3 regions of the Mesorhizobium sp. M1D.F.Ca.ET.043.01.1.1 genome follow, and region 1 is predicted to be linked to each of the others. Evidence: riboswitches for the same ligand, from Rfam matches in the RefSeq annotation. Region 1 holds a riboswitch; each other region holds the start of a gene.
The links. Region 1 has a riboswitch for thiamine pyrophosphate ahead of thiC (phosphomethylpyrimidine synthase ThiC). Riboswitches for the same ligand answer to the same signal wherever they lie in the genome.
Positions count from the first base shown of each region.

Region 2: it holds a riboswitch for thiamine pyrophosphate, as region 1 does, so the genes downstream of both, thiB (thiamine ABC transporter substrate binding subunit) here and thiC (phosphomethylpyrimidine synthase ThiC) in region 1, are expected to answer to the same signal.
Region 3: it holds a riboswitch for thiamine pyrophosphate, as region 1 does, so the genes downstream of both, thiC (phosphomethylpyrimidine synthase ThiC) here and thiC (phosphomethylpyrimidine synthase ThiC) in region 1, are expected to answer to the same signal.

Region 1 is NZ_CP034444.1:6,166,673-6,176,956, forward strand. It holds partial or broken gene EJ067_RS29505 (FAD-binding oxidoreductase) at 1-444, shown strand, start outside; gene EJ067_RS29510 (EamA family transporter) at 568-1,032, shown strand; gene EJ067_RS29515 (NAD(P)-dependent oxidoreductase) at 1,029-2,036, shown strand; gene EJ067_RS29520 (aspartate aminotransferase family protein) at 2,060-3,532, shown strand; gene EJ067_RS29525 (hypothetical protein) at 3,541-4,776, shown strand; gene EJ067_RS29530 (FkbM family methyltransferase) at 4,773-5,528, shown strand; TPP riboswitch at 5,618-5,734, shown strand; gene thiC (phosphomethylpyrimidine synthase ThiC) at 5,840-7,654, shown strand; gene thiO (glycine oxidase ThiO) at 7,651-8,694, shown strand; gene thiS (sulfur carrier protein ThiS) at 8,621-8,818, shown strand; gene EJ067_RS29550 (thiazole synthase) at 8,821-9,594, shown strand; gene EJ067_RS29555 (thiamine phosphate synthase) at 9,591-10,196, shown strand; gene EJ067_RS29560 (hydroxymethylpyrimidine/phosphomethylpyrimidine kinase) at 10,187-10,284, shown strand, end outside.
Region 2 is NZ_CP034444.1:4,285,550-4,295,833, reverse strand. It holds gene EJ067_RS20820 (RNA polymerase factor sigma-32) at 1-172, shown strand, start outside; gene EJ067_RS20815 (caspase family protein) at 353-2,392, shown strand; gene EJ067_RS20810 (M48 family metalloprotease) at 2,484-3,926, opposite strand; gene thiQ (thiamine ABC transporter ATP-binding protein) at 4,134-4,895, opposite strand; gene thiP (thiamine/thiamine pyrophosphate ABC transporter permease) at 4,892-6,514, opposite strand; gene thiB (thiamine ABC transporter substrate binding subunit) at 6,764-7,774, opposite strand; TPP riboswitch at 7,817-7,931, opposite strand; gene EJ067_RS20785 (thiamine diphosphokinase) at 8,079-8,723, shown strand; gene EJ067_RS20780 (ABC-F family ATP-binding cassette domain-containing protein) at 8,725-10,284, shown strand, end outside.
Region 3 is NZ_CP034444.1:3,775,375-3,785,658, reverse strand. It holds partial or broken gene EJ067_RS35375 (SMC-Scp complex subunit ScpB) at 1-375, opposite strand, end outside; gene EJ067_RS35830 (hypothetical protein) at 1,274-1,735, shown strand; gene EJ067_RS18550 (hypothetical protein) at 2,398-2,625, shown strand; TPP riboswitch at 2,747-2,863, shown strand; gene thiC (phosphomethylpyrimidine synthase ThiC) at 2,967-4,802, shown strand; gene thiO (glycine oxidase ThiO) at 4,799-5,800, shown strand; gene thiS (sulfur carrier protein ThiS) at 5,769-5,966, shown strand; gene EJ067_RS18530 (thiazole synthase) at 5,968-6,741, shown strand; gene EJ067_RS18525 (thiamine phosphate synthase) at 6,738-7,343, shown strand; gene EJ067_RS18520 (hydroxymethylpyrimidine/phosphomethylpyrimidine kinase) at 7,334-8,149, shown strand; gene EJ067_RS18510 (DUF982 domain-containing protein) at 8,777-9,001, shown strand; gene EJ067_RS18505 (Hsp20/alpha crystallin family protein) at 9,533-10,165, shown strand; partial or broken gene EJ067_RS18500 (sensor histidine kinase) at 10,195-10,284, shown strand, end outside.

The DNA of each region.
Region 1 (10,284 bases):
CCGGCTCTATGGGCCGCGCGGGCTTTTCCAACACCAGAGCGTGGTGCCTGAGACCGCCGCGCGGCGCGCCGTGCCGACCCTGCTCGAAGCGGCGCGGCGGGCAGGCCAAGGCTCGTTTCTCACGGTGCTGAAGCGGTTTGGCGACGTCCGTTCGCCCGCGTTGCTGTCGTTCCCGCGGCCCGGCTACACGTTGACGCTCGATTTCCCCAACAAAGGCGAAATGACGCTGAGCCTCCTCGCCGAGCTGGACTGCATCACGGTCGAGGCCGGTGGCGCCGTCAATCCCTACAAGGATGCGCGCATGGGCCCCGAAACCTTCGCGGCGTCCTTCCCGGAATGGCAGCGGCTGGAGGCGCTTCGCGATCCCGCCTTCCTATCGAGTTTCTGGGCGCGGACAGCGAAAAACTGGATGTTGGACGAGGTGCGGCCGAGGCGGCGGAATAGGTCGAATTTGAGTAAGTCTTGGTAAATAGAACGTTAATTTCGGGGTTTACTCAAAATAGACATGTGATTTCACGAAATATTTGCGGGTTTGTAGTAGGACCGCTCTGGGGCGGGGTGGCAACAATGAAATACATCGTCTTTATTCTCTTCACGGTCCTGACCAATGCCGCTGCGCAGCTCATGCTGAAGCAAGGCATGATGTCGATGGGACCGATCTCGTTCGAGGGCGTCAATCCGCTCTTGAAGCTGCTGCAGATCGTGTTCAGCCCATGGGTCTTCCTCGGCCTGTGCACCTTCGTCATCTCGATGGCCTCGCATCTCTATGTGCTGTCGAAGGTCGAGCTCAGCTTCGCCTATCCATTCCTCAGCCTCGCCTATGTCGCGGTCGCGGTCTTTGCCTATTTCGTCTTCCGCGAGGACCTCAATGGCTGGCGCATCGCCGGCATTGCCTGCATCTGCGTCGGTACCGTGCTGATCGCGCAAAGCGGCCGCGATCTGGGCGGCCGCGATCTGGGCGGCCGCGGGCAGGAGGACCAAACCGCTTCCATCACTTCCGACAAGATCGGCACAAGCGAGATCGTTCGATGAGACATGTGATTTTCGGAGGCGACGGTTTCGTCGGCCGTCACCTTGCCCCCAAGCTTGCCGATGTCGGCGAGAACGTCGTTGTCGCCGACATCGTCAAGAGCGACCTGCCGCACTATCGTTCGGTGCGCTTTATCACTTGCGACGTGACCGATCCGGCTTCGGTCGCTGCAGTCGGCCTCAGGGCCGACGACATGGTCTACAATCTGTCGGCCAAGATGCTGTCGCCGATCCAGGTGCGCGCCAGGCGGCACGACTTCTTCTTCCCGGTGAATTTCCACGGCACCGAGCACATCATCCAGGCGATGGACATGGCCGGCGCCTCGAAGCTGGTGCACTACACGACCGACATGATCTACGGCCATACGGTGGTGCTGCCGATGACCGAGGAGCACCCGGTGGCGCCGCTCGGCGAATATGGCCTGTCGAAGCTCAGGACCGAGGAGCTCGCCGCCGAATGGCGCAAGCGCGGCATGTCGATCTCGCTGTTCAGGCCGCGCCTGATCATCGGCCCCGGGCGCCTAGGCATCCTGGAAAAGCTCTTCAAGCTGATCGATTGGAACCTGCCGGTGCCGATGATCGGCTCCGGCCGGAACCCCTACCAGTTCATCTCGGTGTTCGACTGCGCCGAGGCGGCGCGCGCGGCCTGGAAGGCCGGCGTGCCGAACGAGGCCTATAATCTTGGCTCGCTCAATCCGCCGCCGGTGAGAAAGCTGCTCGGCGACCTGATCCGCCATGCCGGCTCGAGATCGATTCTGCTGCCGACGCCGGGCTGGGCGGTCAAGCGCACGCTGGACCTGCTCGACCAGTTGAACATGCCGATCATGGATCCGGAGCAATACCTGATCGCCGATGAGGACTGCGTGCTCGACGTGTCCAAGGCCGAGCGCCAGCTCGGCTGGGTGCCGCAATATCGCGACGAGGACATGCTGATCGCCGCCTACAGCGAATACCGCGCCAAGAAGGACGGCCACGCCGTCGCCACCGAACAGGTTCCTGCCGAATAAGGCGACGAAGGGAGATTTTCGAGATGACCGTCATGGCCAAGCCGGAACACAAGGGCACGCGCGCGCTGGTCGAGGCGCCGGCGCTGTCGCCCGCCACCATCGCCAAGCCCGACCTGATCAGCGTCGAGCAGGCCAAGGCGATGGACGTCGCCCGCATCACCGGCCTGTTCAAGGCGCATCTCAATCCGGGCCAGCTGCATTTCATGAAGCTGCTCGGCTTCCACAAGGTCAAGGTCGAGCGCGCCGAAGGCATGTTCTACATCGACCAGAACGGCCGCGAGATACTCGACTTCTTCGGCGGCTTCGGTTCGCTGGCCTTCGGCCACAACCATCCGCGCATCCTGGAAGCGCGCAAGAAATTCCAGGAGGAGAAGCGCCAGGAGATCGCCATCGCCTTCATGTCGCAATATGCGGCGGCGCTCGCGCACAACATCGCCAAGTGCTCGCCCGGCGATCTCGACATGGTGTTCCTCGGCTCGTCGGGTTCGGAAGCCATGGAAGCGGCGGTGAAGCTCGCCGAACGCGCCGCCGGCCCGAAGCGGCCGAAGATCGTCTATGCGGAGAACTCCTTCCACGGCAAGACCAAGGGCGTGCTGGCGATCACCGACGGCCAGCTCTACCGGGCCGACTTCAAGGTGGCCGACAATGTCGTGCGCGTTCCCTTTGCCGACATCGACGCGGTCGAGCGCCTGTTCAAGAGCGATCCCGAGATCGGCGTGATCGTGCTTGAAACCATCCAGGGCGGCGGCGGCATCATCCAGGCAGAGGCGCAATACTGGCAGAAGCTGCGCGCGCTCTGCGACCGGCATGGCGTGCTGTGGGTCGCCGACGAAGTGCAGTGCGGCTATGGCCGCTCCGGCCGTTTCTACGCCTTCGAGCACTATGGCGTGGTGCCGGATGTGACGGCGCTGGCGAAATCGCTCGGCGGCGGCAAGGCGGCGGTCGGCGCCATGATCGCCAGGCGCGACGTCCACATGAAGGCCTATGGCACGCCGAAGACGGCGATGATCCATGCCATGGCGACGTTCGGCGGCATGGGCGAGGCCTGCGTCACCGCGATCGAGGCACTGAACGTCCTCTATGACGAGGGCCTGATCGACAATGCGGCTTCGACTGGCGACTACCTCCTGCAGCGGCTGCAGGCGCTCAAGGCGAAATATCCGAAGATCATCAAGGATGTGCGCGGCAAGGGCTTCATGGTCGGGCTCGAGTTTCACGATTTCTCGCACACCTTGCCGATGGTGCTGCGTCCGGTGGTGAGCGTGCTCGACGACAAGCTGAAGGGCTCGCTCTCCGGCTTCGTCGGCTCGCTGCTCCTGCGCGACTGCGACGTGCTCGTCGCCTTCACCGAATACAACCGCAACGTTATCCGGCTCGAGCCGCCGCTGATCTGCCAGCGCGAGCATGTCGATCGTTTCGTCGATGCCTTCGACAGCCTGCTGTCGCGCGGCATCGTGGCGATCGTGAAGGATTTCGTGAAGAGCCAGGTCCGCTGAGGCCGGCGATGCTGACCAGGCCGCCCATTGCCCCGACCAATGCGCTCGACCGGCTGACCGGCGCCGGTCTTGCCTGGGGCGAGGGAACATACGCACGGTTCGCCGCGCCGATCGGCGCGGCTGCCTTCTCGCTCTACATCCTGCTCACCGCTGTGACGGCCTGGTTCATGCCAGATGCCAATTGGGACATGCTGGCTTACCTCGCGATTGCCGAAGAAGGCACCTATCCAGATCCGAAGGCGCTGCATGACTATGCCTACAGCACAGTGAAAGCCGGCGTGTCGGCGGGCGACTACAAGACGTTGTCCGATGATGGCGGCGGCTTCCGCAGCCACATGGCGGAAAATGCTGCCGACTTCCATTCGCTGCTCGGCATGTACCGGATCAAGTTCCTCTACGCCGGGATCCTGTCGAGTGTCAGCCATGTCGTCTCGCCGGTTGAAGCGATGCGGCTGGTGCAGGTGTTCTCGGCGTTGTTGTTCGGCGCGATCACGCTCGCCTGGCTGCGCTCGGCAGGCGCGCTGGCGCTGGCGCCGGTCGTCGGCGCGGTGCTGATCATGGCCGCTTTCGGCGACGCGGCACGGGCCTCGACGCCCGACCTCTTGTGCTCGGCGCTGTTTCTCGGCGGGCTATTTGCCTATGTGCGCAAACGCGAAGCGGCGACGGCGATCCTGCTTTTCCTCGCCTTCATGGCGCGGCCGGACAACATCGTCTTCCTCGCCATTTTCGCCGTGCTGCTGGTCGCGTTCCGCCAGAAGGCGTGGGGGGCGCTGGCGGGCTTTGCCGCCTCGTTCGTCGCCTATTTCGCCATCTCGCATTGGGCGCAGCATCCCGGCTGGTGGCCGCATCTGTGGTTCTCCAGCATCGAGCAGCACTACAATATGGACGGTTTCGAGCCGCCGTTCTCGGTGGCGGCCTATCTCAAGGCTTTCGCCGCCTCGGTGGTGCGCGCCATCGACGTCAACAACTGGGTCGGCGTTTCCGTGCTGGCTTTAGCCGGATGGTATGGGCTCGACCGCGCCGGGTTCCGGCTCGACCGCCGCGCCGGTATCCTGCTTGCGGCATTGGTGCTCGGCGTGCTTGCCAAGTTCACCGTCTTTCCGATCCACGATACCCGCATCTATTTCCCTAACCTTCTGCCGCCCTTCCTGCTGCTGGCAGCGCCGCTGATGGCGCTCTGGGCATCGGCGAGCCCGGGCGGGCAGCGCGAGGCGCAGCATCTCGTTCCCGGAGGCAAGTCATGAGCCCGGTTTCCAGCTTCGCGCGCGTTCTGTTGTCGCTCGGCTTGCCTGCCAGCCTGCTCGATCGCGGGCCCGCGCTGCGCGGCACCAAGTTCCTCGCCAAGGCGGCGCTCAAGGCGCGCTTCGGCGGTGGACGGCCGTTCCAGATGGTCAATGTCGGCGCCTGCGACGGCGCGCTGTTCGACGACGTGACGCCCTGGCTGCACCGCATCAGGGGTGCTCGGGCGATGCTGGTCGAGCCGATCCCGTACAACCAGAAGCGGCTGCGCGCCAATTATCCGGACAAAAGCCGCTTCGTCATCGAGCCGGTGGCTGTGACCAGGACAAAGGGCACGATAACGGTCCACACCTTTGATGCCGCCGCGCTCGAGGCCGGCACGCTGCCGATCGAGTTCATCGGCTGCTCGTCGGTGACCGACACCAATCTGATGTCGGGCAAGAATGCCTGGGGCGAGGCCGACGCCAACTTCAACAAGTTCGCGCCGCATCTGAAGGACATCGAGGTGCCGTCGGAGACGCTGCAGACGCTGCTCGACCGCAACGGCATCGGCTATATCGACGCTTTCCTGGTCGATTGCGAGGGCGCCGACTGGATGGTGTTCGACCAACTCGAGCTCCAGCGCTACCGGCCCGGCATGATCAAGATCGAGGTCGGCGCGCTGCCGGCCGCCGAGATCGGCCAGGTCGTGGTCAAGCTGAAGACCGCCGGCTATCAGGTCGGCTTCCAGGCCGAGGACATCTGGGCCTTCGCCTGACTTTCGCCGTCGGCTTACGCTCCACCGCCATTGTCGGCCCGGCCGGCCTTGATGCGCTTGACAAGACGGCGCCGGCCCGTTCAACTTGAGCCATTCACCAGGGGAGTCCCGGCAAGGGGCTGAGATACTGCTGGCTTTCGCGGCGCAGTGACCCGTTGAACCTGATCCAGTTCATACTGGCGTAGGGACGGTGCAAGCGCTTTGCGGGGCTCCATGCCCGAAGACCTGTTTCGCGCAGGTGGACCAAGGCGGCTTTTCATCCTTCCGGCACAGAACTGGGTCTCCAATGCAGATGAGCAAAGGAGCCTCAAATGAATGCCTTGACCCCCACCGTTTCGACGGGACCGCTGCCTGCGTCGCGGAAGATCCACAAGAGCGGCATCCTCCATCCGCAGGTCAGGGTTCCGATGCGCGAGATCGCCGTCCACCCCACCGCCGGCGAGCCGCCGGTGACGGTCTACGATCCGTCGGGCCCCTATACCGACCCGGCGATCGAAACGGACATCGAAAAAGGACTTGCCCGGCTTCGCCAGGACTGGATCGCGGCGCGCGGCGATGTCGAAGCCTATGACGGCCGCCACGTCCGGCCGGAGGACAACGGATTTGCGACGGGCGAACGGCTGACGCCGGAATTTCCTGTCCGCAATCGTCCGCTGCGGGGGAAGGCCGGCAAGGCGGTGACGCAGCTTGCCTATGCACGCGCAGGCATCATCACGCCCGAGATGGAGTTCGTGGCCATACGCGAGAACCTTGGCCGCGAGATGCTGCGGGGCAGGCTGCAACAGGATGGGGAAGCGTTCGGCGCGTCGATACCGGATTTCGTCACGCCGGAATTCGTGCGCGACGAGGTGGCGCGCGGCCGCGCCATCATCCCCGCCAACATCAACCATCCCGAGAGCGAGCCAATGATCATCGGCCGCAACTTCCTGGTGAAGATCAACGCCAACATCGGCAACTCCGCCGTCACCTCCTCGATGGCCGAGGAGGTCGAAAAAATGGTCTGGGCGATCCGCTGGGGCGCCGACACGGTGATGGACCTGTCGACCGGCCGCAACATCCACAACATCCGCGAATGGATCGTGCGCAACGCGCCGGTGCCGATCGGCACGGTGCCGCTCTACCAGGCGCTGGAGAAGGTCGGCGGCATTGCCGAGGACCTGAGCTGGGAGGTCTATCGCGACACGCTGATCGAGCAGGCGGAGCAGGGCGTCGACTATTTCACCATCCACGCCGGCGTGCGGCTGCACTACATCCCACTGACCGTCGACCGGGTCACGGGCATCGTCTCGCGCGGCGGGTCGATCATGGCCAAATGGTGCCTGCACCATCACCGCGAAAGCTTCCTTTACGAGCACTTCGAAGAAATCTGCGACATCGCCAGGGCCTATGACGTCTCCTTCTCGCTCGGCGATGGCCTTCGCCCCGGGTCGATCGCCGACGCGAACGACAAAGCGCAGTTCGCCGAACTGGAGACGCTTGGCGAACTGACCAAGATTGCCTGGGCAAGGGACTGCCAGGTGATGATCGAAGGGCCCGGCCATGTTCCCATGCACAAGATCAAGCAGAACATGGACAAGCAGCTTGCCGTCTGCGGCGAGGCGCCGTTCTACACCCTCGGACCATTGACCACGGACATAGCGCCCGGCTACGACCACATCACATCCGGCATCGGCGCCGCCATGATCGGCTGGTTCGGCACGGCAATGCTCTGTTACGTGACGCCGAAGGAACATCTCGGCCTGCCGGACCGCAACGACGTCAAGACCGGCGTCATCACCTACAGAATAGCCGCGCATGCGGCAGACCTTGCCAAGGGGCATCCGGCTGCGAAGGTCCGCGACGACGCGCTTTCCCGCGCGCGCTTCGAGTTCCGCTGGGAAGACCAGTTCAACCTGTCGCTCGATCCCGAAACGGCGCGCTCGTTCCACGACGAAACCTTGCCCAAGGAAGCACACAAGGTGGCGCATTTCTGCTCCATGTGCGGGCCGAAATTCTGCTCCATGCGCATCTCCCACGACATCCGCGCGGAAGCGCAGAAGGAGGGAATGGCGGCGATGGCGGAGAAATACCGCGCCGGCGGCGATCTCTACATGCCGGTCGACGCCAACTCGGCCGAGCCGTCATGAAGGTGCTGGTCAAAGGGGCCGGCGTCGCCGGCCTCACCGTGGCCTATGAGCTCGTCCGCCGCGGCGCGGCGGTCACCGTCGCCGAGGTCCGGCCTCGCCTGGGCGGCAATGCGTCGTGGGCCGCAGGCGGCATGCTGGCGCCATGGTGCGAGCGCGAGAGCGCGGAGCAGCCGGTGCTGGATCTCGGACGCGGCGCCGCCGACTGGTGGGATGCTGTTTTGCCCGGCCAGGCGACACGTGCGGGAACGCTCGTCGTGGCTGCGCCGCGCGATGCAGGCGAGGTCGACCGCTTCGCCAACCGCACTTCGGGCCATCGCTGGCTTGGCGAGGACGACATCGCTGGGCTGGAGCCGGACCTTGCCGGTCGTTTCAGGCGCGGGCTGTTCTTCCCCGGCGAAGCGCATCTCGACCCGCGACGGGCCATGGCCGCGCTTCATGACAAGCTTGTCGCGATGGGCGTCGACTTCCGTTTCGCAACCGACGGCCAAGGCCTTGCGGGCTTCAACCACCAGGTCGACTGCCGGGGGATCGCGGCGGGTGATGCGGCCCTGCGCGGCGTTCGCGGCGAGATGCTGATCCTGCGTACGCCGGATGTCTCGCTGTCTCGCCCCGTCCGGCTGCTGCATCCGCGCTTTCCGCTCTACATCGTGCCGCGCGCCGATCATCATTTCATGGCCGGCGCGACGATGGTCGAAAGCGATGAGGCCGGCCCGGTCACTGTCCGTTCCATGATGGAACTGGCGGGCGCCGCCTTTGCGGTCCATCCGGCCTTCGGCGAGGCGGCGATTGTCGAGATGAGCGCTGGTGTCCGTCCAGCCTTTGCCGACAATTTGCCATGCGTCGAAACGCTCGGCAACGGCGTCGCCATCAACGGGCTTTATCGCCATGGCTTCCTGCTTGCCCCCGCCATGGCGCGGCAGGCGGCCGACATCCTGTTCAATCCCGACAAACGCGTGGAGCTTGCGCATGAAACTGATCGTCAACGGAGAAGCGCTCGACAGTGCCGCCGCGACGCTGGCGGCGCTGCTTGCCGAGCTTGACTATGAAGGCGATTGGCTGGCGACGGCCGTCAACAGCGACGTCGTGCACAAAGCCAACCGGGCCGAATTTCGATTGAACGACGGCGACCGGATCGAAGTCCTTTCGCCCATGCAGGGAGGCTAGCCATGTTCGACCTTCTCGGAGCGGCGCTGCCTTCGCGCCTGCTGCTCGGCACCGCCCAGTATCCTTCGCCGGCCATCCTGGCCGATGCGGTCAAGGCGTCGGGCGCCTCGGTGGTGACGGTTTCGCTGCGCCGTGAAATGGCTGGCGGCAGGGGCGGCGAGAAATTCTGGTCCCTCGTCAACTCGCTCGGCGTGAGGATCCTGCCCAACACCGCCGGCTGTCACTCCGTGAAGGAAGCCGTCACGACCGCCAAGATGGCGCGCGAAGTCTTCGGCACGTCCTGGATCAAGCTGGAGGTGATCGGCAACCATGACACGCTCCAGCCGGACGTGTTCGGCCTGGTCGAAGCCGCCCGCATCCTGTGCGAGGACGGTTTCACGGTGTTCCCGTATACCACCGACGATCTCGTCGTCGCCGAGCGGCTGCTCGGCGCAGGCTGCAAGGTCCTGATGCCGTGGTGCGCGCCCATCGGTTCGGCGCTGGGGCCGGTCAACATCCCGGCGCTGCGATCGATGCGCGCACATTTCCCCGACGTGGCGTTGATCGTCGATGCGGGGCTCGGGCGTCCGTCGCACGCGGCAACCGTCATGGAACTCGGCTTCGACGCCGTGCTCCTGAACACAGCGGTCGCCAAGGCGGCCGACCCGGTCGGCATGGCACGGGCCTTCAGCAAGGCGGTCGACGCCGGCCGCGAAGCCTTCGGCTCGGGATTGCTCGAGCCGCGCGATGTCGCCGTGCCGTCGACCCCGACAATCGGCAAGGCGGTTTTTTCATGAAGCTCGATCCGTTCTACCTGATCGTCGACAGCGCTCAATGGATCGAGCGGCTGGTGCCGCTCGGCGTCAGATTGGTGCAGCTCCGCATCAAGGACATGGAGGAGGAGAGGCTGCGCGCTGAAATCCGCAAGGCGAAAGCCTTGTGCGCCCGGCACCATTGCCAGCTCATCATCAACGATCATTGGCGGCTGGCGATCGAGGAGGGCTGCGGCTTTGTCCATCTCGGCCAGGAGGACCTGCAAACGGCCGACCTTCCGGCGATACAGGCGGCCGGCATCAGGCTCGGACTGAGCACGCATGATGATGCCGAGCTCGAAACGGCCCTTGCGGCGAGGCCCCACTACGTCGCGCTCGGCCCGATCTACCCCACGATCCTGAAGAAGATGAAATGGGCGCCGCAGGGACTGGAGCGGATCCGTGCGTGGAAGGGACAGGTCGCGCCTCTCCCGCTGGTTGCTATCGGCGGCCTCAACCCCGAGCGGCTCGACGGCGTTTTCGGGGCCGGCGCCGACAGCGCGGCGGTGGTCACGGACATAACGCTGAATTCCGATCCCGAAGCGCGCACCAGGGAATGGATCGAAAAGACGGATCGATGGCGCTGAACCGGGACCCGCACGTGCTTGTCGTTGGCGGATCGGATTCCAGCGGCGGCGCCGGGATTGCCCGCGATATCGAGACGATCTCCTCGAT
Region 2 (10,284 bases), 1.9 Mb from region 1:
CCGGATCATCGAGGAGCGCCGGCTGAGCGACGACGGCGCCACCCTGGAATCGCTCGGCGAAGCGCTCGGCATCTCCAAGGAACGCGTCCGCCAGATCGAAGCGCGGGCCATGGAAAAGCTGCGGGTGGCGCTGGTCAAGCAGAACCCGGAATTCCTGGCGGAAGCAGCCTGAGCAGCAACTTGAAGTTGCTGACGCCAAAATATCTATAAATATCTACAAACCCAAAATATATCGCGAACGCAGCGACCTTTCTTCTTTTCCAAATCGGCGTATTGTGAATTCTTTAACAGACCCGCGGGCCGCAACTGGTCTTTGTTGAGCCAACAGACCATAGCGGATGGGGGATTTGCCATGCTGCGATGCTACGCGTTCCTTGCGGCCCTGATCCTCATGGGGTTCACGGCATTCGAAGCTCACGCCGATCGCAGGGTTGCCTTTGTGATCGGCAATTCCGCATACCAACAAATCCCGGCGCTTAAGAATCCGGACAGGGATGCTCGTGACGTGGCGAACACGTTCCGCTTGGCCGGCTTCGACGTGTTCGTCGCCAGGGATCTCACCAAGCTGCAGTTCGAGGAGCAGTTCCGCAACTATCTCGCCGCGGCGGACGGCGCCGATCTCGCCGTCGTCTATTATTCGGGCCACGGCTTCCAGATCGGCGGCGCGAATTTCCTCATTCCGGTCGATGCTTCGCTGAAGGCCGCGGCCGACGTCGAGGTCCAGGCGATCAAGCTTGACGACGTGCTGGAGCAGTTGCGCTCCAAGTCGAAGATCCAGGTGATCATCCTCGATGCCTGCCGCAACAATCCGTTCCCGCGCAAGGACTATTGGCTGCGCGACCAGCTGATCGTCGCTGGCGACACCGGCCTGGCGCAGGTGAAAAGCTCGCTGAACACGCTGATTGCTTTCGCCACCGAGCCGGGAGCGGTCGCCTATGACGGCGCCGGCAGCCTCAGCCCCTTCTCATCCGCCTTCACCCGCCGCGCGCTGGCGCCGGACCAGGAGATCCGCGCCGTGATGGCGGCCGTGCGCCGCGACGTGGTCAAAGCCACCAACGGCAAGCAGGTTCCCTGGGAAAACTCCTCGCTGATCGACGACGTGGTGTTGTTGCGCGGCCCGAGCCAACCGGCGCCGGAGAAAGTCCAGCCGTCGGCCATCGAGCCTGGCGCGCTGAACCTGCCCAGCGGTGCCGCCGAGGCGATCGAAAGCCGCGACATCAGCATTCCAGTCGGCGTTGGCCCGGTTTCATTGAAGCTGGACTTTCCGATCGGGGATCCCGCGGTCAGCCTGAAGCTGGCGAGCTATCCGGCAACCGGAATGCTGTCGTTGCCGGATCGCACATTGCCGCCTCAATCGAGCCTGACGGCCGATGAAGTCGACAATCTGCGTTACGAGCCGCAGATCGGTTCGGCAACTCCCGTCGAGGTTGGCTTCGAAATCCGCGCCGGCAACGCGTCCAGGTCGGCGACGATGAAGCTGTCGCCAAGCCTCAACCCCTGCGACCAGGCCGCGGGCGCGCCGCTGGACCTGCAAGGCGTCGTCGGCGGCAGGTTGCCGAACGAGATCGGCGGCGCGGCTGTCGAGGCTTGCGAGGCGGCGGTGACGGCCTACCCCGATGTCGCTCGCTTCCACTATGAGCTGGGGCGGGCGCTGCTGGCGGCCGGCAAGGTCGATGAGGCCAGGAAGGCCATCCAGGATGCCGCCGACAAGGGGCATGTCCGCGCCGTCTTCGAGCTCGGCTCCATCGCCTCGTCCGGCATAGGGACGGCCGTGGATCCAACGAAAGCGAGCGGCTTCTATTCGCAAGCTTCCGACAAGGGAGACCCCTACGCCATGGCCGCCTGGGGACGCGCCTTGTTCAATGGCCTCGGCGTCCAGCGCGATACCGGCAAGGGGCTGGACCTTCTGCTCAAGGCGGCGGCGATGGGGCATATCAATGCCATGAACGATCTCGCCCTGATCTTCCAGGAAGGCCGCAATGGCGTGCCCGCCGACCCGGGCCGCGCCCTGGCTTTCCTCAGAGCCGGCATCGAACGGCAAGGCGTGTATTCGATGAGCATTCTCGGTCTTCCCGCGCGCAGCACGCTGACGGCAGCGGTGTGCAAGCCCAAGGTCGTGCGGAAAATAGTCACCAAGATAAAGGTGGTCCGCATACCCACGCCAAAGACGCCACCGGTCGTCGAGGTACCGGTCAAGCCGATACAGAACGATACCGGACCGGCGCCTTGGCGCGGCAGTAACGGCGATCACTCGGAGCACTCCGGCAGCGGCGGCTCCGATGACGGAAGCTCTGAAGGCAGCAGCAGTGGCAGCTCTGACACCGGCGCCAGCACCGGCTCCGACACAGGAAGCACCGGCGGCTTTGACGGAGTCAGCTCCGGGCTCTTCTGACGGATACCAACAGCGTTGGCATGCGCGGCGCCAATCGAACAGGCGGCGCCGAGTCGTCTTCGCGCAAACCGCCTGAATGCGGGCGCCGGCCCTACCTGTCGGTGACGATCTTGACCTTGTCGCCGGCCGATACGGTCGCGCCGGGCGACATTGCATTGAGCACGCGAAAGAGGTCGAGCTTGCGGTCGACGCCGACCATCTGGGCGGCAAGCGTGCCCATGTTCTGGCCCGGCTGCACGGTGACCACCCTGATATGCAGTGGCTTCAGCGCCGCCTTCTCGGCCGCGCTCAGCGTGCGGAACGAACCGCTGACCGAGCGCGCGACCGGCTCCAGCGCGCTGCTGGCCGAAGGCGCGGCGGTGAGCAGCCGGTAGACCTGCCCGCCGGCGCGGATGACCGCGATGTCGAACTGCCAGCCTTGCGCGCTGGCATGCGCCATCGCCGCCTCGTTGCCGTTGACCGTTTCCTGGCGCACGCTTGAGTCTTCAAGTCCGGCGACCCAGCCGCTTCGGATGTAGTCGGTCAGCGACACCGACTTGTCGATCGCCACGCCGTCGAATCGGATGGCAATGTCGCCCGGACCGGTGGCGGTCACGGCGGCCGCCGAATTGTCGATGACGAAGCCGTCCGGCACCGAGAACGAGACGCCGAGGCCCGGATGCAGGAAGGTCTGCCCGCGCACATAGCCTTCTTCCGGCGTGTCGCCGTAGAGCAGACCGTCAATGCCGGCGAGGAAGGCGTCGCGGTCGCGCGTGCCGACGCCCGGTGGCCCGAAATTGCGGGCAAGGCGCTGCGCCAGCTCGATGCGCTGCGGCGTGTTGGGGTGCGTGGCCAGGAAGTCGAGGCTGGCATCGGTGGCGCCGCTGACCGAGCGGAAATCGGTATAGGCCGACATCGACTGCAGGAAGCGGCCGGCGGCATAGGGGTCATAGCCCGCCTCGCCGATCGACTTGATGCCGATGGCGTCGGCCTGCAGTTCCTGGTTGCGCGAGAACTGCGCCAGTTTCAGCTTGCCGCGGATGAGCGCCGCCTTGGCGGTCGGGCTGTCGCCGAGCACGTCGGAGACCACCTTGGTCGCCAGCCCTTCCTCGGCCTCGAGCTGCTGCCGCTGCAACCCGTGATTCGCGGTGACGTGGCCCATCTCATGCGCGATGACGGCCGCGAGTTCCGAGGAATCGTTGGCAAGCGCCAGGAGCCCGCGCGTGACGTAGAGATAGCCGCCCGGCAGCGCGAAGGCATTGACGTTGGGCGAATTGAGAATGGTGATGCGATAGGTCTGGGTCGGGTTGGCCGACACCACCGTCAGGTTGCCGACGACCTTGGCCACCATGCGCTCGAGCTTCGGATCGGAATATTCGCCGCCATAGGTGGCGAGTATCCGCGGATGCTGCGCTTTCGCCATTTCGGCGAGCTTGGCGTTGGCGACGACGTTGTCGACCGTGATCGGCTTGTCAGAGGGCTGGAAGCCGGACTCCTGCACGTCCGGCGGCGTGAACATCTGGCAGCTCGCCAGCGCCACGGCAAAGCCGGCCATCGCGAAAAATCGCGCCAGCGGCCTCGTCCACACTTTCTCGATGCCGGTCGTCAGATCGGCTTCCTTTCGAAATCTTTCGGCAAATCACGGCCACTCCGGACCAGCATGGCCGGACCTAGCCACACTCCCCCGGACAAGGCAAGCAAACGCCGGATTACCCGCAGCCGGTTTGGCCGTAAATTATGTCCGCTTCCGGGCAATGTGTTGTCATCCGGCAACGCTGCCGCCTCGATCGCCGATATAGCGCCGGAAGGCGACCGGTCCAGAGCCGTCGAAGAAATCGGCGGCCGACCCCGTTGCCGCGACCCTGCCCTCGTCCACAAACACGATCTCCTGACCGATGCGGCGCGCATCCTCCGGCTGGTGCGTGACGAAAACCACCGTCATGTGCCGCTCGGCATGGATGCCGGCCACAAGGTCGAGCATGTCGTCGCGCAGCGCAGGACCAAGCGAGGCGAAAGGCTCGTCGAGCAGAAGCACAGGACGGTCGCGCAGCAGCACCCTTGCCAGCGCGACGCGCTGGCGCTCGCCGCCCGAAAGCTCGCGCGGCAGCCGCTTCTCCTTGCCGGCAAGGCCGACGCGCCCCAGCGCCTCCGAGACCGAATGACGGTCGGCGGCAGTGAGCTTGAGCGATGGCGAGCGGCCGAGCCCGACATTGCCCTCGACCGAAAGATGGGCAAACAGATTGTTTTCCTGGAATACCATCGACACCGGGCGCGCCCAAGGCGCAGCAGTGCCGACATCGATGCCGCCGATCAGCACCTTGCCCGCATCGGGCGATTCGAAGCCGGCGACCAGGTTGAGCAGCGTCGATTTGCCTGAACCGCTTGGCCCCATGACGGCGGTGATCCTGCCGGCGGCGAATTCGGCGTCGAAGCGGAATGACGCCTCGCCATAGCTGAACGAAACGCCCTTCAGCGCGACGGCGAGCGCCTTCTGTGCCGCAATCCCGTCGGTCGTCCCTGTCATGCCGTTGCTTCCCGCCCCAGCCAATCGGCGGCGACCACCAGCATCAGGCAGACGAGGCCGAGCAGCAAGGCCAGCCCCGCGGCGTCAGCGGTCCGGTAGCTGCCCATGCGCGCCAAGAGGAGATAGGGCAAGGTCTGCACCGAATCGCTGCCGAACAGCGCGATCACGCCGAGGTCGCCGAGCGACAGCGCCATGGCGAAGGCGAAGCCCGTAGCGAGCGGCCGTCTGAGCGCCGGCCAGTCGACCAGGCGCAGCCGGTTGCAGCCGGAAATGCCGAGCGCCAGGCAGAGGCGCTCATGACGCTCGCTCGCCGCATCGTAGGCCGGGCGAACGGCGCGGATGGCGAACGGCATCGCCATCACCGCGTTGACGGCAACGACCATGACCGGCGCGATGGCGAACACATCGGTGATGGTGCGCAGGGCCAGGAACCAGCCGGCGCCGACCACGATAGGCGGCACGACGAGCACGAAGCCGGCGCCAGTGTCGGTGGCATGCTCGAGCAGCGACGTGGCGCCGCCCGCGCGCCGCCGCAGGGCCAGCGCGCGCCGGGCGGCGATCAGCGCCAGGGACAGCGCGACGCTTGCCAGCGCCGACAGCAAAGCAAGCCCGGCGCTGGTGAGCGTCGCCCGGCGCACCGCCTCCTCGCCGGCCAACCGTCCGAGATCGGCCTTCAGGCCGGCCAGCACGGTCGCCGCCATCGGCCCGGCGACGAACAGCAGGGCAAGCGCGATCAGGCCGGCATTCAGCACCGTCTCAGCCTGGCCTGCCGCAAGATAGCGCCGTGGCGCGACGGGCAAATTGGCGTCGCCGACCGTGTTGGCGCCGAGCCGCGTGAGCATGGCGACCACGACAAAGGTCAGGACGATCTGGAGAAACGTTAGTGTCACGGCCCGCGCGGGATCGAAATCGAAGCGCAGCGCCTGGTAGATGGCGACTTCCAGGGTCGTCGCGGCCGGTCCGCCGCCCAGCGTCAGCACGATGGTGAAGGAGGTGATGCAGAGCATGAAGACCAGCCCGGCGACGCCCGGCAACGTCGCGCGCAGCGCCGGCCATTCGATCAGCCGCAACGCCGGCCAAGCCCCCATGCCGAGCTGGCTCGCCAGCCGCCACTGGTCGGCCGGCACGGTGCCAAGCGCCTCCAGGAACAGGCGCGTGGCCAAAGGCAGGTTGAAGAAGACATGCGCGATGAGGATGCCGGAAAGGCCATAGATGCCAGGCCATTCCCCGGCGCCAAGACTGCCGAGGACGCCGGCAAAGTAGCCGGCACGGCCATAGAGTGCCAGTATGCCGAGCGCCGCCACGATTGCCGGCAGCGCCAGCGGCACGGCGAAGAGCTGCAGGATCAGCCGACGGCCCGGAAAGCCCGGATGCCTGGACAGGGCGCGTGCCACCAGCAGCGCCGGCGCGACCGACAGCAATGTCGACAGCAGCGCCTGCCACAGCGTGAAGCGGGCGACGCGGAACAGGTAGCCATCGAAGGCGGCGAGAGCGCCGGACAGGTCGTTCGCGCCTTCGAGGATGAGCCCGGCGAAGGCGCCGCCGATGAGCACGGCGATTGCCGCAAGGGCGACGATGCCGGCGGTGACGCGGGAGTCAGGGCGCGGTGCGGACTGCACGCTGCACCACGTGGGCAGGGCTGAAGGCTAGCGAACGCCGCGTTCCTTCGCGCCCCCCTCTGTCCTGCCGGACATCTCCCCCACAAGGGGGGAGATCGGCAGCTTTGGCGCCCCACTCTTTCCTGCACCGTCGGCGATTGGCGAAATCGCCGATGACAACCGATCTCCCCCCAAGTGGGGGAGATGTCCGGCAGGACAGAGGGGGGCGCCGTAGAGCAATCATCTTGGAAGGATAATAACCAAGACCACCTACTTGCTCATCGCCGCCAGCCACTCGTCCACCCAGGCCTTGCGGTTGGCCGCGACCTCTTCCGGGCTGAACAGCAAGGTCTTGGTCGGCTTCACCAGTTTGTCGAAGGCCGGGTTGAGCGGCTTGTCGGTCTTGCCGGCCGGGAACATCCAGTTGGTCTCGGGGATGACGTCCTGGAATTTCGGTCCGGTCATGAAAGCGATGAATTTTTCCGCCAGCGGGTTCTTCGCGCCCGTGGTGGTGATGCCGGCGACCTCGATCTGCAGGTATTCGCCCTCCTCGAAGGACGCAGCCTGGTAACGTTCGGTGCTCTCGGCCACCATGTGGTAGGCCGGCGAGGTGGTGTAGGACAGCACCATCGGCGCCTCGCCCTTGGTGAACAGGCCGTAGGCCTCGCTCCAGCCGGGCGTCACGGTGAGCACTTTTGCCTTGAGCTTCGCCCAGGCTTCCGGCGCCTTGTCGCCATAGACCGACTTCACCCACAACAGCAGCCCCAGGCCCGGCGTCGAGGTGCGCGGATCCTGGATGACGATCTTGTCGGCGGCGTTGCCCTCGACGAGTTCCTTCAGGCTTTTCGGCGGGCTCTTCAGCTTCTCGGTATCGTAGACGACGGCGAAGTAGCCGTAGTCGAAGGGCACGAACGTGTCATCGCTCCAGCCGCCCGGCACATTGTTGCCGGACACTTCGCCATGCGGCGCGAACAGTCCGCTCGCCTTGGCGTCGGCCGTCAGGTTGGTGTCGAGGCCGAGCACGACATCGGCCTTGGTGCCGGCGCCCTCCAACTTGACGCGATTGAGCAGCGCCACACCGTCGGCGACGGAGACGAATTCCAGATCGCAGCCGCATTCGGCTTCGAATTCCTTCTTCACCGCGGGTCCCGGACCCCAGTCGGCGGTGAAGCTTTCATAGGTATAGACGGTGAGCTTGTCCTTCGCCTCGGCGGGCGCGATGCCTGCCAGAAGTGAAACAAAGCCTATCGCGAGAATAAGCCGGGACAACAATGAGCGCATCGGCGCCTCCTTCGTTCGCGTTAAAGGAATTGAGGCGTCGGATGGTCCGAAACGTCTAATCCCTCCGCCGGTACAAACCGGATCAGGTTCAGCGGGTTGGCTTTGTCGCCTCTCAGCCGGTTCGCTAAGTCAGCGTCCGGCACCCCGTTAGAGCGTTTCGAGACATAGGCCCGGCCGATGCGGCGCGCAAGCGGAAGTTTGCCGGGGCATCCAATGCATCACGGCCTATTCTGGAACGCAGCGCCGTTTGGTTTGGATGCGCCTGGCTTCCGTTTCACGACCGGGGCTGGTAAGGGCGACGCCCATGGGCACATTCACCATCCTGCTTGGCGGCGACCTCGTCCGCACGCCTCGGCTCGATCGCCAGATCGAAGGCTCCCGCGTCATCGCCGCCGACGCCGGCATCGGCCATGCCCGCATGCTTGGGCTGATCCCTGAGCTTTGGGTCGGCGACTTCGACTCGGTGCCGGCGAACCTTCCGGCCGACCTCGCCGCCGTGCCGCGCAAGATCTTTCCGGCCGAGAAGGACAAGACCGATGGCGAGCTGGCCATCGCCGAGGCGCTCGCGCGCGGCGCCACCAGCCTGGTGCTGGCCGGCGCCTTCGGCGGCAAGCGCGCCGACCATGCCTTCCTGCATCTGGCTCTCGGCGTGCGGCTGGCCGAGGCGGGCACGACGGTGCTGCTGACCAGCGGCGCCCAGGAAGGCGTGCCCATCCTGCCCGGCACAGCCGGCTTCGACTACGCCGACGGCACGCTGTTTTCGGTGCTGGGCTTTTCCGAGCTCGCCGGCCTGACGGTCTCCGGCGCCAAGTGGCCGCTTGACCGTGTCGAGGTGGCGTTCGGCTCCTCGCTCACTATATCAAACGAGGTCAAGGGCCGGCTCGAGATCGCGCTCGAGCGTGGCCGGGCGCTTCTGCTCGCCCATCCCTATCCTCTTCCCGAAAGCTGACATGGCTCCGCCTCTTCTCAATCTCGACGGCATAAAACTGACGTTTGGCGGCACGCCGCTGCTCGACGGCGCCGCGCTCAGTGCCTCCGCCGGCGAGAAGATCGCGCTTGTCGGCCGCAACGGCTCCGGCAAGTCGACGCTGCTCAAGATCGCCGCCGGGCTGATCGAGCCGCAGGATGGCGAGGTCTTCCGCCAGCCTTCGGCGACGGTTCGCTATTTGCCGCAAATGCCCGACATGGACGGCTTTGCCTCTGTGCGCGCCTATGTCGAGGCAGGGCTGGGCCCGGCCGACGACCCGCATCGCGCCACCTATCTGATGGATCATCTCGGCCTGACGGGGGAGGAACGGCCGAACGACCTTTCCGGCGGCGAGGCGCGCCGCGCGGCGCTTGCCCGCGTCATGGCGCCCGAACCCGACATCCTGCTGCTCGACGAGCCGACCAACCATCTCGACCTGTCGGTCATCGAATGGCTGGAAGAGGAGCTTGCCCACACCTCGTCCGCCGTCATCCTGATCTCGCACGACCGTCGCTTTCTCGAACGCGTCTCGCGCGCCACGGTCTGGCTCGACCGCGGCCAGACGCGGCGGCTGGACAAGGGGTTTGCGCATTTCGAGGAATGGCGCGACCAGGTGCTGGAAGAGGAAGAGCGCGAGCAGCACAAGCTCGGCCGCCAGATCGTGCGCGAGGAGCATTGGCTGCGCTATGGCGTCACCGCCAGGCGCAAGCGCAACATGCGCCGCCTCGGCGAGCTGCAGACCATGCGCCAGCGCTTCCGTAGCCATCGCGGCGCCGAGGGCACCGCGACCATGGTGGCGAGCGACGCCGCCGAATCCGGCAAGCTGGTGATCGAGGCCAAGAGTATCGAGAAGAGCTTTGGCGACCTCACCGTCGTCAAGGGTTTTTCGACCCGCATCCAGCGCGGCGACCGTGTCGGCCTGGTCGGCCCCAACGGCGCCGGCAAGACGACGCTGCTCAAGATGCTTACCGGAGAGCTGACGCCGGATGCAGGCACAGTGCGGCTCGGCGTCAATCTGGAGATCGCGACGCTCGACCAGAAGCGCGAGGCCGTCGACCCGCAGGAGACGCTGGCGCATTACCTCACCGACGGCCGTGGCGAGAACCTCGTGGTCAATGGCGAGCAGCGCCACGTCGTCTCCTACATGAAGGATTTCCTGTTCAAGCCGGAACAGGCGCGCACGCCTGTGCGCGAGCTTTCCGGCGGCGAGCGGGCGCGCCTGCTGCTGGCCCGCGTACTGGCCCGGCCGGCGAACCTCCTGGTGCTCGACGAGCCGACCAATGACCTCGACATGGAGACGCTGGAGCTGTTGCAGGAACTGGTCGCCGGCTTTGCCGGAACCGTGATCCTGGTCAGCCACGACCGCGATTTCCTCGACCGCACCGTCACCAGCGTGATCGCGCCCGACGGCGGCGGCCGTTGGATCGAATATGCCGGCGGCTATTCCGACATGCTGGCGCAGCGCGGCGGCTCGAGGCTTGAAGAGCGCCGGGCGAAGTCCAAGGCCGAAACCGCCGACGCGGGCGTTGCGCCCAAGGCCGAG
Region 3 (10,284 bases), 2.4 Mb from region 1:
TCGAGCAGGACGCTTTTGTCGTCACATAGGTGTAGGGAGCGCCGGGCGTCGGACTGCGCGGGTTCGACGCGATCAGGCCGGTGCCGCAGATGGCCGATCAGGTCGCGACTGATTACTTCCCGAAAACCGACGACAATTCGGCGCGGGTAATCGGCTGGAAGTGCCGATGCACATCAGCATCAGCACGTCCGACCACGTCAGGTCCACGGCACGCCCGCTGCTTCCGCAGGCGCGGATGGCATCGGCATAGGCCGGCCGTGTCAGGTGCTTCCAGCCGCCGGCGACAGCGACGAGGTCATAGGGCCGTCCGCGCAGCTCTCGGATGTCGTCGATGAGAAGGTCACGGGCGAGCTCGCGGGAGAGACTGCACCGCAAGCGCGTCCCGCGCGCGCGAACTGCTCGATCAACTGATCTCAGACGACGACGAATCTCGTCCAGATTCCAAAAGCGGTGGCCGCAGCGGCGCTTTGCGGGCTCGCGTTACCACAGATCGCAGAACTGTGATCTCGCCTTGTGCCCGAGACCGCAATCTGGGCTCGCGACGAAGCATATCGCTTGCGATCATCAAAGGACGCGTCGACGCCGTCGGTTGCCTTTTCCACCGCCGCCTCACACATCGTGTTGGGGCTGAAGAGCTACCTGCAAATCCTCGCAACGGGCGCGGCCGCATCCTTGATTTTACAAATTGACACGTCTTGGTTTTTAGAAAATGCCACGTGCGATGATGGCGCCAAAAAAAAATGTCACGCGAGATGATCATGCCTGAGGTAAATGGTCCGCCAAAGTTGGGAAAGGTATACCGGTTGAATGGTGGATAGGTACGCCGGATAAAAAGGGCTTCGGGTTCCGGAAGACGAACTAATCGACGGATAGGCGCTGCTCGTGAGGGAAACTGCATGCGCATTACGGTTATGACCATCCAGGGATGTCGGATATGATCTTGAATAGTGACATTGCAGGCCAAAGAGCGGCCGAGAAGCTAGCAGAGGGCCTGAAATCGCAGGGCAAGCAGCAATACGAAGAAAGGTCGAGGGAACGCGAACGAGATGTGTCTCGTTAGGTCGCACGTTGCACCAGGGGTGCGTCGGAAGGCACTCCGCCGTGTCCTGAAGAGGTAGCCTGCACTTGAGAATAGCCACGGTGGTACCTTATTTTCGGCTGTGAAGCACACGAGACCCGCGACGTGAGACCCAGTTGCTCAATACCCAGTTGCTGGGTGAGCGTGCATGACTGCCAACGGAAGGTCTTGCACGCACCCTCGCGATCTTGAGCAATGGTCGCCATGACTTTCTTCTTGCAGGCTTTTGAGTGGCCCAGCCTGCAATCACCAGACCCCACCGACTCTAAAGAGCGTGGCAGACGGGATAGTCGAGGTTGCCCGGCACAATTACGCTCAAGGCTTGCGCCGCCCAGAGGACACGCTGAAAAGGCAGCATGGGCGCGCAAGCACGCCATTCACGAGAGGTTCGACATGAAGACTATGCAAGAAAAAGACATTCCGGCATTCGTGCAAGCAGTTGTGGAGGCCGGCTGCAACATTTGCGCGATTGGCAACTTGGGATATGTCTTTGGCGATGCTGATTTGACGCCGGCGCAACGGAGGTCCGTCGAGCCACAGCTGCGCAGGATTGCTGAGATCTACGGCGAACGCGATCATCTCATGGACGAGATAGCTGTATATCTGCGGTCGATCGGACGCCATGTCGAGGTTGAGCCGAAGACAGGTGTTTCCTGATGGCCGCGATCGATCGCGTTCCGTAGTCGCCATTTCTATTGGGTAACGAGCAGCCGTCTTCCAACCTCTGAAACAAAAAAGAGGTGACCCCCAAAGGCCGCTCTCGAGACCGCAAGTCTGAGCCGCTAACGCATTGCGATAACCAGGCTGTCCGAACTGGGCGTCGATGCCTTCCTCGACCAGGTCGCGGTAGGCGGCGATCTCATCTACCGCATGCATAGCCAAGCCAGAGAAGTTTTCGGCAGCGGAATTCTCGGTCGCTTCCCCTTTTATGACTAGAGGGTGCGGCCGATCCGGCCGCGACGATCTCGCAGGGATTGCCATATACGGCAACACGAACACCGGCGGATCAATACTCGGATAATGGCGGCCGGCTATGTAGCGATCGATCGCGCACCAACATATCAATGCAATAGCTTAGTTGCTTTCAAAGGCGGGTCTCTACGAACTGCAAGCAAGCTAAACGATTGCGTCAACTCTTCCTCGCAGAGCGAAAACTCCGCGCCCACGCGATTTCTCTGCTGGAACAGCGGCACATCCTCAGCGCCAGGACACGGCCGCCGCCGTCGGGTTTTACGAAGCCGGTGATTGCATAAGTTGCCCGCAAGATATCATTGGTATCGGGAACGCCGCCGATGCCGCATCCTGAATAGAGCGGCCGCTTGCACCTGCCAGCCCGACGACCAGATCATATCTGCAACTCCATCTACCTGGACGTGGTGCAAATCACCTCGCTGAAGCCGCAAATCGTCGCCTTCGACCAGGATAACCACATCCGTGACCGCCTGAGCTACTCGGTCGATCTCGACGCACATGGCCGATACAGTTTTTCCATCCTTCACGAAGCGAATGAGACTTTGGCCATTCCAGCCCTGGTCTACGGGGCGTGACTTGTCCCCGATGCATGCGCGAGCTCTCCGCTCGGCCGGCCGCCGGACGTCGCCACCGGCCGAAGGCGCCCGAAGGCGCCCGAAGGCGCTTGACAAAGCAGCACCGGCCCATTCAACTTGAGGCATTCACGAGGGGAGTCCCGGTAAGGGGCTGAGATACTGCTGGCTTTCGCGGCGCAGTGACCCGTTGAACCTGATCCAGTTCATACTGGCGTAGGGACGGTGCAAGCGCTTTGCGGGAGTTTACGCCCGAGGTCCTGCTGCAGCAGGTCTACAGAAGCGTCTTTTCATCCTTCCGGCACAGAACTGGGTCTCCAATGCATGAGCAAAGGAGCCTCACGATGAATGCCCTCACCCCCGCCGTGTCGACGGGACCACTGCCCGCCTCGCGGAAAATCCACAAGCCCGGCGTCCTCTACCCGCAGATCAGGGTGCCGATGCGCGAGATTTCCGTCCATCCGACGGCCGGCGAACCGCCCGTCACCGTCTACGATCCGTCCGGCCCCTACACCGATCCATCAGTCCAAACCAGCATCGAAAAAGGCCTTGCCCGGCTTCGCCACGAATGGGTCACGGCGCGTTGCGATGTCGAAGCCTATGACGGCCGCCACGTCCGGCCGGAAGACAATGGATTCGCCACCGGCGAGCGCCTGACACCGGAATTTCCGATACGCAATCGGCCGCTCAAGGCCAAGCAGGGCAAGGCGGTGACCCAACTTGCCTATGCGCGCGCCGGCATCATCACGCCAGAAATGGAGTTCGTAGCCATCCGCGAGAATCTCGGCCGCGAGGTGATGCGCGGCAAGCTGCAACGCGACGGCGAAGCCTTCGGCGCGGCGATCCCAGATTTCGTCACACCCGAATTCGTGCGCGACGAGGTGGCGCGCGGACGCGCAATCATTCCCGCCAACATCAATCATCCCGAGAGCGAACCGATGATCATCGGGCGAAATTTCCTGGTGAAGATCAACGCCAACATCGGTAACTCGGCTGTCACATCGTCGATGGCCGAAGAGGTCGAAAAGATGGTGTGGGCGATCCGCTGGGGCGCCGATACGGTGATGGACCTGTCGACCGGCCGCAACATCCACAACATCCGCGACTGGATCGTGCGCAATGCACCGGTGCCGATCGGCACGGTGCCGCTCTATCAGGCGCTCGAAAAGGTCGGCGGCATCGCCGAGGACCTCAACTGGGAGGTCTATCGCGACACGCTGATCGAGCAGGCCGAGCAAGGCGTCGACTATTTCACCATCCACGCCGGCGTGCGGCTGCACTACATACCGCTGACCGTCGACCGGGTCACGGGCATCGTCTCGCGCGGCGGCTCGATCATGGCCAAATGGTGCCTGCACCATCACCGGGAGAGCTTCCTCTACGAGCATTTCGAGGAGATCTGCGACATCGCCAGAGCCTATGACGTTTCCTTCTCGCTCGGCGACGGCCTTCGTCCCGGTTCAATCGCCGATGCGAACGACGCGGCGCAATTCGCCGAACTGGAAACACTTGGAGAACTCACCAAGATTGCCTGGGCAAAGGACTGCCAGGTGATGATCGAAGGCCCGGGCCATGTCCCCATGCACAAGATCAGGCAGAACATGGACAAGCAGCTCGCAGTGTGCGGTGAGGCGCCGTTCTACACGTTGGGGCCGCTGACGACCGACATCGCGCCGGGCTATGACCACATCACCTCAGGGATAGGTGCCGCCATGATAGGCTGGTTCGGCACCGCAATGCTTTGCTACGTCACGCCGAAAGAGCATCTCGGCCTTCCCGACCGCAACGACGTCAAGATTGGGGTGATCACTTACAAGATAGCCGCCCATGCAGCCGATCTGGCGAAGGGCCATCCGGCAGCGAAAACCAGGGATGATGCCCTTTCGCGCGCGCGCTTCGAGTTCCGCTGGGAGGACCAGTTCAACCTGTCGCTCGACCCCGAAACCGCACGGTCCTTCCACGACCAGACCTTGCCCAAGGAGGCGCACAAGCTGGCACATTTCTGTTCGATGTGCGGGCCGAAATTCTGCTCCATGCGCATTTCCCACGACATCCGTGCCGAGGCTCAGAAGGAAGGCATGGCGGCAATGGCGGCAAAATACCGGGAGGGCGGCGATCTCTACATGCCGGCGGACGAGACTGGCGTACCGGTCGTGCCGGAGGCTCCCAAACCATCATGAGGGTGCTCGTCAAAGGGGCCGGCGTTGCCGGCCTCACCGTCGCTTTCGAACTCGCCGCCCGCGGCGCGACGGTCACAGTCGCCGAGATGCGGCATGGCCTTGGCGGCAACGCGTCGTGGTTCGCCGGCGGCATGCTGGCGCCATGGTGCGAGCGCGAAAGCGCGGAGCAGCCGGTGCTGGATCTCGGACGCGACGCTGCCGACTGGTGGGATGCGGTGCTGTCGGGTCAGGTGACACGGGCCGGGACATTGGTCGTGGCCGCGCCGCGTGATGCCGGTGAGCTTGACCGGTTCGCCAGTCGCACGTCAGGGCATAGGCGCGTCGATGAAAACGAAATTGCGCTCCTGGAACCCGACCTCGCCGGCCGCTTCCGGCGTGGATTGCTCTTCCCCAACGAGGCTCACCTCGACCCACGCCAGGCGATGGCGGCACTTCATGACAACCTTGCGACCATGGGTGTCAAATTCCACTTCGGCTGCGACGCCCGGCCTGTTTCGGGTTTCGCCCGTCAGATAGACTGCATGGGAATGGCAGCGGCCGATGACAGGCTGCGCGGTGTTCGCGGCGAAATGCTGATCCTTCGCACGCCTGATGTCTCGCTGTCGCGGCCGGTCCGTTTGCTTCATCCACGCTTTCCGCTTTATGCCGTGCCGCGCACCGATCACCGTTTCATGATCGGAGCGACGATGATTGAAAGCCAGAGCGCCGGACCGGTGACGGCGCGTTCCATGATGGAGCTGCTGGGCGCCGCCCATGCCCTCCATCCGGCCTTTGGTGAGGCCGAGATCGTTGAAACCGGTGTGGGTGTCCGTCCGGCATTTCCCGACAATTTGCCACGCGTCGAAACAGACGGTGAGATCATCGCGATCAACGGTCTTTATCGTCACGGTTTTCTCCTCGCCCCCGCCATGGCGCGCCAGGCTGCCGGCCTGGTTTTCAGTCAAGACAGAACCAAGGAGCATGCTCATGAAACTGATGGTCAACGGCGAGGCGCGTGAGATTGCCGCCACCACGCTGGCCGAGTTGCTTGCCGCGCTCGACTATGAGGGCGATTGGCTCGCCACCGCCGTCAACGGCGACCTCGTGCACAAAGCCAACCGCACGGAGTTCCAGTTGAGCGACGGCGACCGGATCGAAATCCTCTCGCCCATGCAGGGCGGCTAGCATGTTGGAGCTTTATGGAACCGAGCTTTCGTCGCGCCTGCTTCTCGGCACCGCTCAATATCCTTCGCCGGCCATCCTTGCCGATGCAGTCAAGGCGTCGGGCACGTCGGTGGTGACCGTCTCGTTGCGGCGTGAGATGGCGGGCGGTAGAGCCGGCGAACAATTCTGGTCGTTGATCCGCTCGCTGGGCGCCAGAATCCTGCCCAATACCGCCGGCTGCCTCTCCGTCAAGGAAGCCGTCACCACCGCGAAAATGGCGCGCGAGGTCTTCGGCACCAACTGGATCAAGCTCGAAGTGATCGGCAATCACGACACGCTACAGCCGGATGTGTTCGGTCTGGTTGAAGCCGCCCGCATCCTGTGCGAGGACGGCTTTGCGGTATTCCCCTATACCACCGACGATCTCGTTGTCGCCGAGCGGCTGCTGGAAACGGGCTGCAAGGTCCTGATGCCGTGGTGCGCACCGATCGGTTCCGCCTTGGGACCGGTCAACATGACGGCGCTGCGCTCGATGCGCGGATATTTCCCTGGCGTCCCGCTGATTGTGGATGCGGGGCTCGGACGGCCGTCGCACGCGGCCACCGTCATGGAACTCGGCTTTGACGCCGTGCTCCTGAACACAGCGGTCGCCAAGGCGGCATATCCGGTCGGCATGGCGCGTGCTTTCGGTAAGGCGGTCGACGCCGGTCGTGAGGCGTTCAGTTCGGGAATGCTCGAACCGCGCGACGTCGCCGTGCCATCGACACCGATGGTCGGCAGGGCCGTTTTTTCATGAAGCTCGATCCCTTTTATCTGATCGTCGACAGCGCTGCCTGGATCGAACGGCTGGTCCCACTCGGAGTCCGGCTTCTGCAACTGCGCATCAAGACCGTGGATGAGGCTGGGTTGCGCGCGGAGATCCGCACCGCGAAGGCCTTGTGTGCTCGATACCAGTGCCAACTCATCGTCAACGACCACTGGCGCCTGGCAATCGAGGAAGGCTGCGACTTCATACATCTCGGCCAGGAGGATTTGCAGACCGCTGACCTCTTGGCGATACGGGCAGCCGGCGTAAGGCTCGGACTGAGCACACATGATCATCAGGAGCTGGAAACGGCGATGGCCGCCGAGCCTGACTACATAGCGCTTGGACCCATCTATCCGACCATCCTGAAGAAGATGAAATGGGCGCCGCAAGGGGTCGAACGGATCAGCGAATGGAAGCGCCAGGTCGCGCCGTTTCAATTGGTCGCCATTGGTGGCCTCAACCCTGAGCGGCTCGACGGTGTCTTTGCGGCTGGCGCGGACAGCGCGGCGGTGGTGACCGACATCACGCTCAACGACGACCCCGAGGCGCGCACGCGAGAATGGATCGAAAAGACGGACCAATGGCGCTGAGGCGAGAACCACATGTGCTTGTCGTCGGTGGATCGGACTCCAGTGGCGGTGCTGGAATTGCACGCGATATCGAGACGATCTCTGCCATTGGCGTGCGCACCTGTCTCGCCGTCACAGCGCTAACGGTGCAAACGCATGACGCCGTGATCGAAATCTATTATTCGCCACCTAGCCTGGTGGCCAATCAGATGTGCGCCGCGCTGCAGGCCAACGACGTGGCCACAATCAAGATCGGCATGCTGGCGACTGCCAAGATCATTGTTGCCGTTGCCGCAGTGCTGCGCAAATTTCCGCATGTCCCCGCAGTACTCGACCCTGTGCTGGCCTCCACCTCAGGCCGCGCACTTCTGCAAGCAGGCGCTATCGCTGCCATGAAGCGCGATCTTATGCCGCTTTGCTGCATTGTCACGCCCAACCTCCCTGAACTGGCGCTCCTTAGTGGCTCCGAACTGGCAGTGGATGAGGACGGAGCGCTCCAACAAGGAAAAAGACTGCTGGCCGCCGGCCCTCAAGCCCTGCTGATCAAGGGTGGGCATGCGTCGGGAACCCGGTCGACCGATATTCTGTTACGCTCCGGGCACGAACCCATCCGCTTCGATGCACCGCGCCTTGCCACATCGATGCGCGGGACAGGTTGCATGCTGGCCAGCGCGATTGCGGCGCATCTGGCGAAGCCGAAGCCGCTCGAAGACAGCGTGCGCGAAGGCAAGCTGTTTGTCTTGGAGAGGCTTCAGAAATGCCGGCTGAATAACCACAGCGTTCTGCGTCCAGCCAAGCAGACCCATTTTCCAGAATTTTTCCCGTAGCGAGACTAGAGAAGGGGCTACTGCTTCTCTATGCCATCCTCACAACGCGTTGAGTTTCTCACTGCCAATTATGCGACTTTCGAGGTGCAAATAGCGAATATCGAGTTCTTAGTGACAGAAACGACCGGAATTGGTTGCGTGGATCACCAGGTCGCTACCGATTGGGTCAGCGACTCAATAGAACGTCACATCTCTGTCCACACTCGAGCTTATTTGCCGCAAACGCGTCGAGCCCCGCGTCAATCGGTCTTATAATAGTATCCGGGGCAGCTCCAAAGCTGTGGCATCGGCTACCCGCCGGCCGTGGCGCTTGCTGTTCGAGCGTCGGACGCCGCCTGCCATTGAACATCTGATGGGCTATTGGGTGGCGGCGACACACTCATCCAGGTGCAACTGGCTTTTTCAACTCGGGAACCAGCAGAAGCCTTCGCTGCGTCGCAACATTTGGATTATGTCGTACAGCCCGATCTTCCAGAGAAAACAAGACCTAACGTTCGAAACCTGTCACGCAACCAACCACCGAATGAAAGATCCAGCGTGCGATCGCAGGGAGGTAAGAATAACCGGTCTGGCTTTCCTATCGCCGGTCCAGGTTAAGACCAACGACGTCGTCACGACATCAACACAGTGCGCGAAGCGCTCGTATTCCTGAATCAGTGGCCAAAAGCGCGTCGGGGACCGGTATTCAGTTGCGCGGTGAGAAGCAGCAACGCAGCGATCGCCGGACAGATGACACCCGAGCAGGCGCGGCAAGCATTGTGGGATTTGCCAGGATTGCCGGCGTGCTGGCCAAATCTGATTTCGTCGTTGGTGGCGACTGATTTAAAGCTGCAGGAAGATCACCGCCGGTAACGCGTTGGCCCGCTGCTCGCCAAGACGGAAAGAACGCCGCCTTGTGAGTTCCAATAATGGGCGATGCGGGAATTGCACATGTCTGTGCCCATCTGTCCGGCCGAAATGCAAATGGCGTCACTGGCGAAGGTCAGCGAACGCGGCACGCAGGGCTGGATTCTTTTGACTTGCGGCAAGCCGACATAGGTGCTGGCTTGATGTCTCGGTCACTGCGACGTGTCATGCCGATTCATTCGTCAGCTACCATGACGATGCGGCGCGTCGCCTGCGATCAGTTGATCGAACCGCGGTGCAATTCGGGACGCTTCGTCGATCCCGACAGTTGCGCAAAGGGAAGCCAAATCAGCGACTAGAGGCAACGTGGCTACGGATTCGAAGGGACCCCGCTGTTGCCGAAGAGGTGACTGGTGGAATGTCAAAGATCACCTCGTGAAAGGCCATTTGGGGCCACCTAATGATAAAGCCGGATGCCGCTATCGGGTCCTGGCACGGGAATGACGGTCCGGCCCTACGGTGGATCGAGTTCGGTTCATGTCGCTTCGCAAGGAGGATGTGTTCCGGCGTCTGCCCGAACCCCTCTTTCTCGCATTCTGCGAGGTTGCGCGATCGGGCCGCTCGGTCTCTGTGCTGATCGCCCCTCCTGTTGCCATCGATCGATTCCGCTTCCGGTGCGCACGCACGTGTCGCGCGTGGCAATCATGCAAGGTCGTGAATCATAGGAGGATGTACATGCTTTTGTCGGATTTCGGCCGCATCGGGTTCGATCCGTTTGTGGAAATGCGGCGCATGCAACAGGAAGTAAACCAGCGTTTGGCCGGGCTGACCGCCAGCGCCGCTCAGGAGTTTCCGCCGATCAATCTTTGGACTGGCGAGGACAGCGTGGCGGTGGCCGCGGAACTGCCGGGGATATCACCTGACGAAATCGGCCTCACGGTGCGCGAGAACATTCTGACATTGAAGGGAACGCGCGAGCCTCGAACGGAGGACGAGAAATCCGTCTGGCACCGCCGTGAGCGCGCCTATGGGACCTTCTCCCGGACAGTGCAATTGCCATTCCGCGTCGACCCGGAACGGGTCGAGGCGCGTTTCGCCAACGGGCTGCTCGAAGTCGAGTTGCACCGGCCGGAGGCGGATCGGCCGAAGAAGATCCAGATCAAGGGATAGAGGGAGGCAAGCATGGCTCAGGAACGCGGATCGGCCGTCGCACCATGCTGCTCAATGCCCGCAAGGTGCTTTACGACCATAGTTCGGCCATCACCATCCTTCTCGCCTTCAATGACATA